DNA from 3 places in the Clostridium taeniosporum genome. Region 2 is predicted to be linked to each of the others. Evidence: a T-box and tRNA genes for the amino acid it is inferred to sense, from the RefSeq annotation. Region 2 holds a T-box; the other regions hold tRNA genes.

Region 1 (5,575 bases), 460 kb from region 2:
TTTTAATATTATTAATAGCAGGTTTTACAATTTATTATAATTTAGCACCATATTTTAGGCATGTAGAAACAGGAAAAGTTTGGTTACAATTACAGTCTACTGATGAGGAAAATTTATTAATTAATTTTGTGAAAAATGAATTAATGAATGATGAAGGTGGAGTATACACTAATTATATTAATTTTGGATCTCAAGGGGATATAACTAAAGGTCATTCAGTATTATCTGAGTCACAAGGTATGATGCTTTTATATAGTTTGGAGAAAAATGATAGGATAACATTTGATAGAACTCTAGATTATATAAGAAACTATATGGTATTAAATAATTACCTTATAAGTTGGAGAGTAGAAGAAAAATCAAAATCAGAAATATCTGCTACCATAGATGATTTAAGAATAATTAAAGCACTACTTTTGGCAGAAGAAAAATGGAATGATAAAAGTTATAGAGGACTGGCTATTAGAATATCAAAGGGGATATCAAAAGAATTAGTAGAGGATAATATTCTTGTAGATTTTAATGATGGTATTTCTAAAAGCAAAACTACTACTTTATGTTATTTAGACTTACAAACATTAAAGATGCTATCAGAACTAAATTCTTCATGGGAAAAAGTATTAGATTCATCTTTACAAATTTTAAATAATGGATATATAAGTGATGAAGTACCTTTATATAAAAAAGAATTTTATAGAGAAAGTGAAAGTTATGATAATGAAAATATTGATACCCTTTTATCATTAATTGTATTATTAAATAAGCAAGAATATGGTGAAGATATAAGTAAAAGTATAACTTGTATAAAAGAAAGATTAAAAAAAGATGGTTTTATCTCAACTCTATATTCTATTAATGGAGAAAGCTTGAGTAAGATAGAATCAACATCAATATATTCATTTATAGTACAGATAGCATCTAAAGTAGATGATAAAGAACTAGCTACTTTAGCTATGAAAAAGATAAATGCATTTCAAGTGAAAAATAAAAAAAGTGTAGTATATGGTGGATACGGAATGGAAGATGGATCACAAGTTTATTCTTATGATAACTTAAATGCCTTATTTGCATATAGATATTTTAAATATTAATATTTAAAATATAGAATATAAACTGCAGGTATGCTGGAATTGGCAGACAGGCGCGTTTGAGGGGCGCGTGTTAATATTAATGTACGGGTTCAAGTCTCGTTGCCTGCACTAATAGATTATTGTCTTTAATATTTTATAATTTTAATGAAACATATATGTAATTATTTACTTAATAATTACATGTATGTTTTTTATTTTTGGGGCAATTATATCGTTGCAATATCTATGGATAACTTATAAAATACTGTATTTTAAAGATATTATAAGTATATATAAAGAATAAAAAATAATCATATGCTGTACAATTATTCCTGCACTATGTTTGGAAAGGGTGCATGGCTAAAAAAATCAACGCTTTAAAGTCTCTTAGGGATTTTTTTACTTAGTGTTTAATAAATAAAATATTTAAGAAAATGTTTTCAGGTATTGCATTTTTCACTAAAATGACTTATAGTCATTTTAGTGAAGTAATAATTAAAGGTATTAAAAGTATTTAAAAGCGTAAAACTTTCAATTATAATATAAACATAATTCTTAACTGTAGTATATTTGATCTTCAAATATTAAAAAATGTTCGTGATTTAGATTTAAGTAAATAATTAGTTAAGAAAGAATTTTTTTATTAATGCTTTAGGTAAAGTTTAACATTAAGATAAAGAATTTATTATTTATATAATAATGATAGGAGGGGTTAGTTGATATTTATAATGTAATTAGTATTATATTATAAATATTAATCAGAGAGTAGTTATGAAAAATATAATAAGAATTTTTAAACGTGATTTTCTAAACATATTTAAAAACTGGATAGCAACAGTAGTGGTACTAGGACTTATGATTATACCATCATTATATTCATTAATTAATATAAAAGCGTCATGGGATCCATATTCAAGTACTAGTGGCATTAAGGTTGCAGTTGTAAATGAAGACAAGGGTTCTATATTTAGAGATCAAGATATAAATTTAGGTAATGAACTGGTTGAAAATTTAGAAGATAATGATAAAATGGGTTGGACTTTTGTTGATAAAGAAACAGCAAAAAACGGGCTTATAAATGAGCAATATTATGCCATGATTGAGATACCTGAAAATTTTTCAGAAGATGCAACTACATTAGTTGAAAAAAAAGTCAAAAGACCTAAGCTTATATATACTGTCAATGAGAAAAAAAATGCTATAGCTCCTAAAATAACTGATGCTAAAGTTAAGAGTGTTAAAAGTGAACTTGATGATAATATAGTAAAAACTGCTTCAGGAGTATTGTTTAGAGCTTTAGATGAAATAGGAATTGAGATGGACAAACATAGATCAGAGTATAGAGATGTAATAGATGAGATATATGAATTAGATGAAAATATGCCAGAACTTGAAAAATTATTAGATAGTTCTATAAAAGGTACAGTAGATTTATCAGATTTAATTGTAAAGGTTAATGAAATACTCCCTAATATATCTAACACAATTGATATAACAGATGATTTTTTTGAAAATGTTAGAGGTTTTTTTGATAAAACAGAAGGTGGATTATCTGATATATCACCATTAGTAAAGAATGATTTATTGTTAGCAGAAAACATACTTGATACTACAAGTGTAGAGCTTGGAAATCTTGAGGAAAACATAATACCAGAAGTAGCTAAAAAAACATTAATATCAACATCTAATACAATTAATTCTGCAAATACAGCAGTTGATGGGGTTGAGTCTCAACTTAAAAATATAAAGAAATTTTTAGATAAAGTAAATAAATTAGATCTTTCAAAATTTACACTTAATAGTAGTGATGAAAACTATATAAATGAATTAAAAAAGCGTGCCGAATCAATAGATGGTATAAAAGGAAATTTAAAAGATATTAGTAGAAAGGTATCAAAGGCTATAGATAAGTTAGAGTTATTAAGTGATAGATTGGGTATAGTAAAAGGCAGAATTGATGATGAAATAGATGAATTGAATAATGGGAAAGAATTAGACACTCAAGCTATTGCTGATATGAAAAAGATACTAGATGATCTTCATAAAGAAGTTACTGAAATTATAGATAATTATGATTCAGAACTTGTGCCATCAATTGAAGATGGATTTAGTTCAATTAAAGTTATACTAGATAATACATCTAGTATTTTACAAGAAGGTAGAGATACTATTCCAGATATTGAAGAAATTTTAAGTGTATCATCGGAATTAGCAGATTTGTCAAATGAAGAATTACTTAATTTAAAAGATAAATTTCCAGAAATGAAGGATAAAGTACATGAATTAGCTGATAAACTTAGGGAATTTGATGAAGAAGATAAATTTAATGAAATATTTGATATGATAACTAATGATTGGCAAATTCAAAGTGATTTTTTAGCAAGTCCAGTTGAAATTGAAGATAATAGATTATTTTCATGGCCTAATTATGGTTCAGCAGCTACACCATTCTATACCATTTTATGTTTATGGATAGGTGGGTATATGTTATCTATATTATTAAAAACAGATGCAAATCCTATTGAAGAAGGTAAAAAATTAAAATCTTATGAAGTATATTTTGGTAAATTATTATTATTCTTATTTATTGGTATAGGACAAGCAATAATTGCTAGTACAGGCGCACTGTTTATTTTAGGTTCATATTGCTTACATCCCGTATTATTTATATTATATACTGTATTTGTTAGTATTATATTTATGATAATAATTTATACAGCTGTAAGTGTTTTTGGAAATGCAGGAATAATATTTGGTGTTGTTTTATTAGTAATTCAGGTTGCAGGAACAAATGGAAACTTCCCTATAGAAGTTAATCCAGAAATATTTCAAAAAATATTTGAATTTTTACCATTTACATATGCAATAAGTGGTATGAGGCAAATAATGGTAGGAATAGTTTATTCAATATTATTTAGAGATATGATTATATTAAGCATATTTATGATTGCATCACTTATTATCGGATTAACCCTTAGAAAAACAATGAATAAAAAGAATGAAAAGTTTGTTGAAAAGCTAAAAGAAAGCACAATAATGAATGGTTGAGGTAATCAAATATGAAAAATATATTTAGAATTTATAAAAGAGATATAGTTACAATAGCAACTAATTGGGCAGCATTAATCATGATTATAGTGCTTATAATAGTTCCATCTTTATATTCATTAATAAATATAAAAGCATCATGGGATCCATATGGAAATACAAATGGAATTAAAGTAGCTATAATCGATGAAGATAAAGGAACTGTATTTAAAGAAAAAGACATAAATTTAGGAGAAGAATTAGTAGACAAGTTAAAAGAAAATGATAAAATGGGTTGGACCTTTGTAGATAAAGAAACAGGTAAAAAAGGATTACTGGAAGAAAAATATTACGCAACTATTGAAATACCAGAAGATTTTTCAAAGGATCTTACAACATTAGTGGAAAAAGACGTTAAAAAACCTAAATTGATATATACTGTAAATGAAAAGAAAAACATAATAGCACCTAAAATGACTGATGCAGGGATAAAAGTATTAAAAGAACAACTTGACAATAATATTACTAGAACTATATCGGGAGCCATGTTTAGAGCTTGTAATGAAGCTGGTATAGATATTCAAAATAATAGAGAACATCTTAGACGAATAATTGATGGTATATATGAATTAGATGAAAATATGCCAGAAATAAAAGAACTGTTGTATGATTCAATAGAAGGAACTACAAATACTTCTAAATTAATAAAGAAATCAGAAGAAATGATACCAGTAGTTAATGATAGTATTGATGCAACCAAAGAACTTATAGATAGTAGTCAGTATTATTTAGATGAAATAGAAGGAAATCTTTATGATTTATCACCACTAATAGGAGAAGAACTTGTTAATGGTGAAAATTCATTAGATGTTTTAGGAGTAACTTTGGCAAATTTTGATGAAAAAGTATTACCAGATGCCTTTAGGAAAACTTTTATATCTTTATCAGATTCATCGAAGAATTTACAGAAGATAGTTAAGACTGCTAAATATGATTTAAAAACTATAAAATCTAACATAGATAAAATAAGTGATATGGAAATAAAATTAAAACAAACATCAGAAGAGAAGAGTGAAGGTGAAGAGTTAATAAAGAAGGATAACAAAGAACTAAAATATTTACACAGTATTCAAAAAGACTTAAAAAGTGTAAGTAGAAAAATTTCAAATGTTATTGATAAATTAGATTTAATTTATGATAGACTTGATGTAGTAATTGATAGAGCGAAAGAGGAAGTAGAAAAAGTAGATACTGATGGAATAGATGTTCATGCATTAACAGATACAAGAAAAATATTAGATGATATACATTCATTAGTAGTAACTTTAGTAGATAATTATGATTCGGAACTTGTACCAACAATTAAAGATGGATTTAAATCAATTAGAGAAATATCCGATAGTGGTTTAGTGTTATTAGAACAAGGTAAGGGAATATTACCAGATGTAGAAAATTTACTTGGAGATTTTACTAAAATA
Region 2 (5,575 bases):
TTTTACAACTATATTAACAAGTCTACCTTTTATAACAATTACTTTTATTATATTTTTACCTTCAGTATTTGCTTTTATAGTTTCGTTTTCTAATGAAGCTTTTTTGATTCCTTCTTCATCTAGGTTTGATGGAATCATTATTTTAGATTTGATTTTACCGTTAATTTGTATAGCGATTTCAACTTCATCTTTAACTAAAGCAGATGGGTCAAATTCTGGCCATTTTTCGTTAAAAATACTTGATGTATGATCTAATAAGTTCCATTCTTCTTCAGCAAAGTGAGGTGCAAATGGAGCTAATAATTTTAAGAAATCTACTAAAGTTTCTTTTAAGAATTTAGAATTTTTAATATTATTTTGAAGATATTTATTAAGTGCATTTGTAAATTCCATAAGTCTTGCTATTGCTGTATTAAATTGCATTTTATCGCCATCTTCAGTAACACCTTTAATAGCTGTATGTCTCCAGAAGTTTAATTCTTTTTCATCACTATCTATAGTAGATTTACTATTTTCAGAAGAGTTCATAACTTCTCTACATGTTTCTAAAGTTCTTTCAATTCTATCAACAAATCTAGCAACAGATTTAATTCCGTCATCACTCCATGCACCACCTTCAGTATAAGCAAAACCAAACATTAAATACATTCTAAAGACATCAGCACCAAATTCTTTAATGTAATCATCTGGAGATATTGTATTTCCTTTTGATTTACTCATTTTTAAGCCATCTGGTCCTAAGATTAATCCTTGATGAGTTAAGCTTAAAAATGGTTCATCAAATTTTAAATATCCCATATCTCTTAAAGCTTTAGTTATAAATCTTGCATACAATAAGTGCATACAAGCGTGTTCTGGTCCACCAACATATTTATCTACTGGTAATACTTTATTTATTAATTCAGGGTTAAATGGTGCATCAGTATTTTTATTGTCAGGATATCTTAAGTAATACCAAGAAGAACATACAAATGTATCTAAAGTATCAGCTTCTCTTTTTGCAGGCTTACCGCAATGAGGACAAGTTGTATTTATAAATTCTTCACATTTTGCAAGTGGTGATTTACCATCAGGAGTAAATTCAACATTATAAGGAAGTTCTACTGGTAAATCTTTTTCGGGAACTGGAACTGTTCCACAATGTTCACAATATATAACTGGAATTGGAGTACCCCAATATCTTTGTCTTGAAATTAACCAATCTCTTAATCTGAAATTAACTTTCATTTGTCCTAGGTTATCTTTTTCAAGTTTAGCAACAATAGATTTTTTTGCTTCATCTGTAGTTAAACCATCAAATTCACCAGAATTAACAAGTATTCCATGTTCGCAGAATGGAAGTTCTGGTTCATTTCCTACTTTATTTGTAATAACTCTTTTAATTGGTAAATTAAATTTAGTTGCGAAAGCAAAATCTCTTTCATCATGTGCTGGAACTGCCATAACACAACCAGTACCGTATGTAGCTAAGACATAATCAGCTATCCATATAGGAACTTCTTTTCCATTTATAGGATTTATAGCGTATGATCCAGTAAATACACCTGTTTTCTCCTTTGATGATGATTGTCTTTCTATTTCAGATTGCTTACTAGCATCATCTTTGTATTTTTCAACAGCTTCCTTATATTCAGGAAGAGTTAATTCATCAACTAATTTATTTTCAGGTGCTAGAACAACATAGCTTACTCCATTTAATGTATCAACTCTTGTAGTAAAGACATCAAATTTTAAATCTGAATTTTTAACTTTGAAAGTAACTTGAGCACCATAAGATCTTCCAATCCAGTGTTTTTGCATAGATTTAGTTTTTTCAGGCCAATCTAAATCATCTATTTTATCTAATAATTCATCAGCATAGTCAGTTATTTTAAAGAACCATTGAGTTAAATCTTTCTTTATAACTTCAGAATCACATCTTTCACATGCTCCATCAACAACTTGTTCATTAGCTAAAACTGTATTACAAGAAGGACACCAGTTAACAGGAGCTTTTTTTCTATAAGCTAATCCTTTTTCATAAAGTTTTAAAAATAACCATTGAGTCCATTTATAGTAATCAGGGGAGCAAGTAACAACTTCATTTTCCCAATTAAACATAGCACCCATAGATTTTAATTGTTTTTCCATAGTTTCAATATTCTTAAATGTAGAATCTTTAGGATGTATACCTGTTTTTATTGCATAATTTTCAGCAGGTAATCCGAATGCATCAAAACCCATTGGTTGGAATACATTATAACCTTGCATTCTTTTAAGTCTTGCCCATGAATCTGTTGGTCCATAGTTGAACCAGTGACCAGCATGTAATTGAGCACCTGATGGATAAGAGAACATCTCAAGAGTATAAAGTTTCTTATCTAAATTTTCAGTATTGAATTTATAAGTTTCATTTTCTTCCCAAATCTTTTGCCACTTTTCATCAATTTTAGTATTGTAATTTGACATATTAAATCCTCCTAGATAAAATATAATTTTATGTTTTAGGTTGGTTATATTATGATAAAAATAGAAAAAAGTTGAATTTGATTTACTAAATTTATCGATTTATTTTAAATACATATGTTCCAATTAATAATGTTCAATACCAAATGATTAATTACTTAAAAAACTTCAACGAAGTTTTAATACAATGAATATTATTTATTAGAACTTAGATATATAGTTTATCCTAAAACATATAATAAGTATTAAATTTGAACATTAAAAAAAGCTTTCATCTCTAAAATTAAGAGACGAAAGCAAAATTTCCGCGGTACCACTCTTATTAGAAGAAAAAATATAATTTAATCTTCCCACTTCATATTTTTAACGGATATTTACCCGTACTTGTTTTTAACAAGTAAGCTCCTAGACAAGTTCATAATAAAGTAACACTATTTTACAGCAACCAATAGCTCTCTAAAGATACAATTTATTATTACTACTTCTATTCATAGCAAAATATAAAATTTTAGAAATATTATATATTAAAATTTTTAAAAATGCAAGACATTGTTTAAATATGTATTATAATCATCAAGGATAAAAATGTAATTTAGTTATAATTTTTTATGAATTTTTACTTATTTATAAATATGACTCTTATATTTAGATTAGAAAAATTGAATTTATATGGATTTTCTGTTAAAATCGTTACATTCGTATAAAATAATTAGTTACATTTTAGGAGGTTTATATAAATGAATGAAAAAATAATAATTGGAGGAATATTTGCATTATATTTAGTAGTAATGCTATGGATAGGACTCCATTTTTATCGTAAAACTAATAATTTATCTGATTATACATTGGGAGGAAGAAAACTTGGATATTGGGCAAGTTCTATAAGTGCTCAAGCTTCAGATATGAGTGGATGGTTATTACTTGGTCTTCCAGGAGCAGCATTTTTAACAGGGTTATCGGGATCTTTATGGATGGCTTTAGGATTAGCCATAGGAACTTACTTAAATTGGAAGGTGGTAGCTAAAAGACTTAGAATAGATACTCAAAAATATTCAGATTCAATAACAGTGCCCTCTTATTTAGAAAATAGATTTAATGATAAATCAAGAGGATTAAAATTAATATCCTCACTATTCATACTTTTATTTTTTATACCATATACTGCATCAGGGTTTGTTTCAGGAGGTAAGTTATTCACAACAGTTTTTGGAACTCCATACATAGTTTCAGTTATAATATGTGGATTGGTTGTTGTAAGTTATACATTTTTAGGTGGCTTTATGGCAGTTTGTTATACAGATATAATCCAAGGTGTTTTAATGTTTTTTACATTGCTTATATTACCTGTAATAGTTGTAATAGAAGCAGGTGGTATAGGAAATATAGTATCGTCTTTTGATTCATCTCTTTTAAACCCATTAGATATTGGTTTTATAACTGGTTCAAGTAGTGGAACAATAGGTATGGCAGTTATAGGAATAATATCTTCTATTGCATGGTGTCTTGGATATTTTGGACAACCTCATATTATTACTAAATTTATGGCTATAGAGAATCCAGAAGAAATTAAAATTTCAAGAAGAATAGCTACAGTTTGGGCTATAATAACACTTTCAGCTTCAACAGCAATAGGTCTTGTTGGACATTATTATTTTCATAATTTAGTAGGAGCAGATTCAGAAACTATATTTATATTATTAGTTCATAAATGTGTTCCATTAATACTTATAGGAGTTTTATTATCAGCTATATTAGCTGCAATTATGAGTACAGCAGATTCTCAACTTTTAGTCATTTCATCTACAATTTCAGAAGATATTTATAGATCAATTATTAAGCCTAAAGCGTCAGAAAAAGAACTTATAGGAATAAGTAGATTATCAATATTAGTTGTAGCACTTATATCATTTTGTATTTCACTTAATCCAGATAGCTCAGTTTTAAAATTAGTATCATATGCATGGGCCGGTTTTGGATGTGCATTTGGACCAGTTATTATACTTTCTTTATTTTGGAAAAACATCACTAGAAATGGTGCTTTAGCTGGTATGATAATTGGTGGACTTACTTCAGCTATTTGGCCAATATTTAAAAATTATTTTTCAGCACCAATATTTAAACTTTATGAAATTGTACCAGGATTTTTATTAGCTTTAATTGCAATATATATTGTTAGTAAATTAGATTCAAAAAGCACTAAATAAAATAGTACATAATTAAAACAGTAATTGTGTTTTGTTAGAATTTTTATATATACTTAAAACATAAGTTAGTTTATAATATTAGATTTTATTTAAAGATACCAGAAAGATTCTCAGAATTAATATAATTATTTTGAGAATTTTTTTGTGTACAAGAAATTATAGAATTTTTAAAAATAATGAAATAGAGAGATTATTTCATAGAAGATTTTATTTAATAAGGAATATTAGAAAAATCAAAAGCATATTGAAGTTATAATAGTATTAAAATTCTTTTCATATATCTATTAAAAGGATATAGTTTTAAAATTATATAAATTAATGGTTAGATTATAAATTTTTGATACAGTATTTTATATAACATGATAAAATAGTAAATATAAATTATATATTAAGTAAAGATTTATAATGCAATGATTTTATTTTAAATAATGTATAAACAAAGGAAGTGAAAAAACATGAATATATTATTAGCGATAGGTATGATTGTTTTAATACTTAATATAATCTTTTCATTATCACTAATATTTATAGAAAGAAAAGATCCAACTACAACATGGGCATGGCTTTTAATATTAATTATTTTACCTGGCTTAGGATTTGTATTATACCTTTTATTTGGACAAAACTTGAGTAGGCAAAAGATTTTTAAAGAAAAAACTCAAATTGATGAAATAAAGAGAAAAAATTTAAGTGATAGATATAATAGTAGTAGTAATTGTCATGATGGTGGAGATAAATTTTTCGATTTAAGAAAAATGAATTATAATCATTCAGGATCACAATATACAACAAACAATGATCTTCAAGTATATGTAAATGGAGAAGATAAGTTTAAACAATTGATTGAAGATATAAGAAGCGCAAAAAGATATATACATATAGAGTACTATATTTTTCGTAATGATTGTTTGGGAAAAAAGATAATA
Region 3 (5,575 bases), 410 kb from region 2:
AGCTCTTTCTCCGTTTGAGTAAGCTTTTTCTTTAACTACTTTAACTTCTCCAGTGTAGTAGTCAAATTGAGTTTGAACGTAAGTAAATCCATTGATTCTTGAAATTATATAAGCTGCATCTTTTCCAAGACCGTTTAATATAACTCTTAATGGTTCTTTTCTTACTTTGTTAGCTTTTTCAGCTATTTTGATAGCACCTTCAGCAGCAGCGAAAGATTCGTGTCCTGCTAAGAATGCGAAACATTTAGTTTCTTCTCTTAAAAGCATAGCTCCTAAGTTTCCGTGTCCTAAACCAACTTTTCTATCATCAGCAACTGATCCTGGGATACAGAATGCTTGTAATCCTTCTCCGATTGCTTCAGCAGCTTCAGCAGCTTTTTTGCAACCTTTCTTTATAGCTATAGCAGCTCCTAAAGTGTAAGCCCATCCAGCATTTTCGAATGCGATTGGTTGAGTTTCTTTAGCTATTGTACATGGATCAATTCCTATTGATTCACAAACTGCTTTCGCATCTTCTAGAGTTTTCATTCCGTACTTTTCTAGTACTGGAGTGATTTGATTAATTCTTCTTTCATAACTTTCAAATAATGCCATAATAAAAATCCTCCTTTACAAATAATTATTTATGTCTTGGGTCCATTAATTCAGCAGCATCAGCAACTCTTCCGTATTGTCCCTTAGCTTCTTCTAATGCTTTATTAGCATCCATACCCTTGCTTATGTTTTCCATCATTTTTCCTAAATTAACGAATTTATATCCGATAATTTCTTTATCTTCGTCTAAAGCTACGTCAGTAACGTATCCTTCAGCCATTTCTAAGTATCTAGGTCCTTTAGCAAGAGTTCCATACATAGTACCAACTTGTGATCTTAGACCTTTTCCTAAATCTTCAAGTCCTGCTCCTACTGGTAGTCCACCTTCTGAGAACGCAGTTTGGCTTCTTCCATAAACTATTTGTAAGAATAATTCTCTCATAGCTGTGTTTATAGCGTCACAAACTAAATCTGTGTTTAATGCTTCTAATATAGTCTTTCCTGGTAATATTTCTGAAGCCATTGCAGCTGAATGAGTCATTCCTGAACATCCTATTGTTTCTACTAAAGCTTCTTGGATTATACCATCCTTAACATTTAGAGTTAATTTACAAGCTCCTTGTTGTGGTGCACACCAACCTATACCATGAGTTAATCCTGATATGTCAGTTACTTCTTTTGATTGAACCCATTTTCCTTCTACAGGAATTGGTGCTGATCCGTGATTAGGACCTTTAGCAACTACACACATTTCTTCAACTTCTTTTGAATACATCATATAAATTTGCTCCTCTCCCTAATTGATAGATGCTTACTATAATAAAAATTTAAGATTCCTTTTTAATATAGTACTGGGCTAAAAAACATCCCACTGGGATATCAACGCCCTATTCCTATTCTAGCAAATGATTTATTATGTAACAACCTTTATTTTAAAATTTTGATAAAAAAATATCGAAAATTTTAACTTGAATTATATTTTATAATATGGTAAAATATTTCTTGTTCGATAACATGCCGATATGGCGGAACTGGCAGACGCACATGACTCAAAATCATGCGGGAAACCATGTGGGTTCGAGTCCCACTATCGGCACCATTTTAAAAGAGAAAACCCCTTGAGGTATTGAAACTACTAGGTTTCTTTACTTTAAGGGATTTTAATTTTATATAAAGTAGTGTAACTAGAAATAACTTCATTTTTTATTGAAAATTTTTTTAATATCTATTAATCAACTTATATAGATATATTTATCTTTATTGTATTTATATTATCTATAATAAAACTTTAAATAAATTGACATTTATTGTTTAGCTTTTATACCCTTTTGCAATAATTTTTTTTAAATCTTCTTTTAAATTGTTGCTTTTATACTCGCCACCATGGAAACATATAATTTTTTCAATATCTAGATTAACAATTTTTTTTAGTGAATTTATTTCCGCCTCTTTATCTAACACAAATTGTTCATCAGCAATACCTAACACACCATCTTCTAAAATTAACATATCTCCACTTATTAAGGTTTTCATTGATTCAATATAAATAGAAATATGCCCTGGCATATGCCCTGGTGTTTTAATAACTTTTACTCCATCACATATAATTTCATTATCTGTTACTTTTAAAACAGAATCCAAATACTCTACACTTTTCATCATTTGTATAAATCCAGTATCTGCTCCTAATTTTTCAGCTTGTTCTAACCTAAGTGATTTCTTTTTTCCTAAAACATATGGAATTTGCTCTTCAGAACACTTCACCTTTACATACGGATATTTTTTTACAAGTTCCTTTACTGCCCCCATATGATCGTGGTCGTGGTGGGTTAAAATAACTTGTTGAAGATTTCTGATATCCAACCCTTTTTTATCAAAAGCTTTTTCTATTACTGACAAAAACATAGGATATCCTGTGTCAATTAAAATTAAATCATCATTGCTTTTAATTACAACTGGATAAATATAAAATTTAATTTCTCCCATTTCAAACAATAATTTTAGCGTTATTAGTTCAGTCATCACATCTCCCCATTTCCTCATTTTTTAAATAAATTACTATTTATCTTTTAATAAATTGTAACATATTGATTAATATTATTTTTCAATGCAATCATACCTCATATCCTTAATTTATAAGCAAATTCTTAAATTCTAATATTCTTTAATTCTAAATTTTATTTCTTCTTTAATTCTAATATTCTAAAATTCTTTTATTCTTAATAATTTTAATTTTTTAGAATTTAGTACATACTATTTTACAAAATATGTTATAATTACCTAATAATTATTTATAATGGATTATGAGGTGGAAAGTATATGAAAACATTAATAACTGAAAGATTAATATTGAGAGAATGGGAAAAAACTGATAGCAAAGATTTATATGAATATGCTAAAAATGAATTAGTAGGACCTAGTGCTGGTTGGCCACCACATAAAAATGAAGAAGAGAGTAAAGAAATAATAAAAATGTTTATTAAAAATAATGATACATATGCTATTGTTTTAAAATCAGAAAATAAAGTCATTGGTGGAATTGGTCTTCATGATAGAAAACCAGATAATACTGTTATTGAATTAAAACAAAAAGAGATTGGATATGTTTTAAATCCTAAGTATTGGGGAAAAGGTATTGTTCCAGAAGCTATAAATCGTTTAATTAAATATTGTTTTAATGAGTTGAATTTAGATTTAATTTGGTGTGGACATTTTGACTTTAATAATAACTCAAAAAGAGTAATTGAAAAATGTGGATTTAAATATAAATTTAGAAAAAATAAAAAATTAAAACTCTTAGATGATAAAGAAGTTACTACTTTATATTATTGCATATTAAAATCTGAATATATTTAACATAACTAATAATCATTCAGTTAGCTAATAAGTACATTACTGCTTATGTATTAAAAAGAAAAAATAGATATAACTGTTAATTTTTTTATTCTGATGTGCAATACAACAAGTACTTGAAAATCCATAAAATTATATCAAATAAGATGATTCATATTAATGATCATAATTTGAAGTATATAGCTATGCTCATTAATATGTTTTTTTATAATACTTAAAAAATTATTATTTCACTAGTATTATACAGTTAATTAATTGGATCTTCTGAAAAAGTGACTGTAACTGCATTTACTATATCATAATCTTTTAGCTTGTCAGTATTATAAAAACCATCCATGGAAGCTTCAATTTCAGATGAATTTGATATTATTTGAATAAATAGAGGAATCTCTTTTTCATAAACTACATCTGACTCTTCTCCCCACACCATAGCTCGTCCCATTTCTTTTAAATTTTTATATACTTCAGAATTAGATTTAAAATTAGCTATAGAACCTCCATTTTGAATAGAAATTTGTAAATTCCCATTTTCTCCAACACTTGAAATAGCTATTCTACCTGTTGGATTACTAATCTCAGAAGATGCTCCACCATTTTCTTTCCACTCATTATTCGAATTTAATGTCAAAAAATTTATGTGTACTGATTTAACTTTATCATTTAACACATAATCATAAATTTTATACTCAGAATTTCCTTTAACTAGTTTTAATAAATTTTCTTCTTTTTGTGTTAATTTAGCAGATTTAATTTTTATTACTTTAGTATTATCTACAGTATTACAAGCAACTAATGATAAAATTAAAACAGATGATATTATGATAAAAATAAATGTTTTTTTACTCATAGAATCCCCCTATTCTTAAAAACATTACTAATATCTATCTTGTATTATATGTAAATTATAAACTATTTATAAATATAATTCATTAATTTTATTTATAATATTTGATTTCCAGTATCAATAGGTACATAACTAATTATAATTTTTTGTAATATAGACTTATTTAACTATTATATTTTATATATTCAAATGTGAAAATATCCTTGAATAAATCCTGATATAGGTATAATAAAAATCCCCCAATAAATAGATACAAAATTTTTAATTGTATCCACTTATTAGGGAATAACTTAATTTTATTTGAATGTGCCTAAAAAAACACTTAAATATATACTTTTTTCTAGTACTATTAGCTATTAGCTATAACCTCTAGTCCTCCTGGTTTATTATGTATAGCCATTTTATCTATTAATTCTTTACATTGACTACTCATTCCTATTAAATTAGTCTTAACTCCATTTTTATGAAATTTCATTACCACTTTATCTATAGCATCAACAGCTGATTCATCCCAAATTTTAACCTTTGAAAGATCAATGTGTACTGTTTCTATCTTCTCTGAAAAATCAAAACTATCTATAAACTTTAAAGTAGATGCAAAAAATAACTGCCCATGTCCTATATACTTAATTACATTATTTTCTTCTATTCTTTTAATGCTGATTTCTGATATTTTAGCTACAAAGAATATTGCACTTAAAATTATACCAACTATAACACCATAAGCTAAGTTATGAGTTAATAATACTATTATAACTGTTGAAATCATTACAGCTGTATCTGTTTTAGGTACTTTTCTTATTCTTTTTATAGAATCCCAATTAAAAGTACTTATTGATACTACTATCATAACTGAACCTAATGCAACCACTGGTATTTTTACAACAAATTCATTTAATAATATTACTGAAATTAACATTGCTGTTCCAGAAGTAAGAGTTGATAATCTTCCTCTTCCACCATAAGTTTGATTTATTATAGTTTGACCAATCATTCCACAACCTGCTATTCCACCAAAAAAGCCTGATACTATATTTGCTATTCCTTGCCCTACACATTCTCTATTTTTGTCACTTGTGGTATCTGTTAAATCATCTACTAATTGAGCTGTTAATAAAGATTCCATAAGTCCAACTATTGAAAGAGACATTGAATATGGCAATATTATTTTTAATGTTTCTATATTAAATGGTATATTAGGAATTAAAAATTTAGGTAATTCATTTGTTATCTTTCCCATATCCCCTAAAGTAGCTACATCAATTTTGAATATGGTAACTATTAATGTAATAATAATTATTGCTATAATTGGTGATGGTATTGCTTTAGTTAATCTAGGTAATA

Evidence for each region. A T-box is a leader RNA that pairs with one kind of tRNA and senses whether it is charged. The one in region 2 lies ahead of leuS (leucine--tRNA ligase), so its partner is inferred to be a tRNA-Leu.
Region 1: it encodes a tRNA-Leu, which carries the amino acid that the T-box ahead of leuS (leucine--tRNA ligase) is inferred to sense. The anticodon was not compared.
Region 3: it encodes a tRNA-Leu, which carries the amino acid that the T-box ahead of leuS (leucine--tRNA ligase) is inferred to sense. The anticodon was not compared.

Annotation. Positions count from the first base shown of each region.
Region 1 covers NZ_CP017253.2:2,275,971-2,281,545, reverse strand. Annotated here, with positions in the region: gene BGI42_RS10450 (glycosyl hydrolase family 8) at 1-1,091, shown strand, start outside; tRNA gene BGI42_RS10445 (tRNA-Leu) at 1,116-1,199, shown strand; gene BGI42_RS10440 (YhgE/Pip domain-containing protein) at 1,842-4,118, shown strand; gene BGI42_RS10435 (YhgE/Pip domain-containing protein) at 4,130-5,575, shown strand, end outside.
Region 2 covers NZ_CP017253.2:2,734,645-2,740,219, reverse strand. Annotated here, with positions in the region: gene leuS (leucine--tRNA ligase) at 1-2,448, opposite strand, end outside; T-box leader at 2,729-2,946, opposite strand; gene putP (sodium/proline symporter PutP) at 3,183-4,649, shown strand; gene cls (cardiolipin synthase) at 5,105-5,575, shown strand, end outside.
Region 3 covers NZ_CP017253.2:2,329,553-2,335,127, forward strand. Annotated here, with positions in the region: gene BGI42_RS10660 (GGGtGRT protein) at 1-594, opposite strand, end outside; gene BGI42_RS10665 (iron-sulfur cluster assembly scaffold protein) at 620-1,312, opposite strand; tRNA gene BGI42_RS10670 (tRNA-Leu) at 1,551-1,633, shown strand; gene BGI42_RS10675 (MBL fold metallo-hydrolase) at 1,846-2,556, opposite strand; gene BGI42_RS10680 (GNAT family N-acetyltransferase) at 2,854-3,390, shown strand; gene BGI42_RS10685 (hypothetical protein) at 3,635-4,234, opposite strand; gene BGI42_RS10690 (SulP family inorganic anion transporter) at 4,581-5,575, opposite strand, start outside.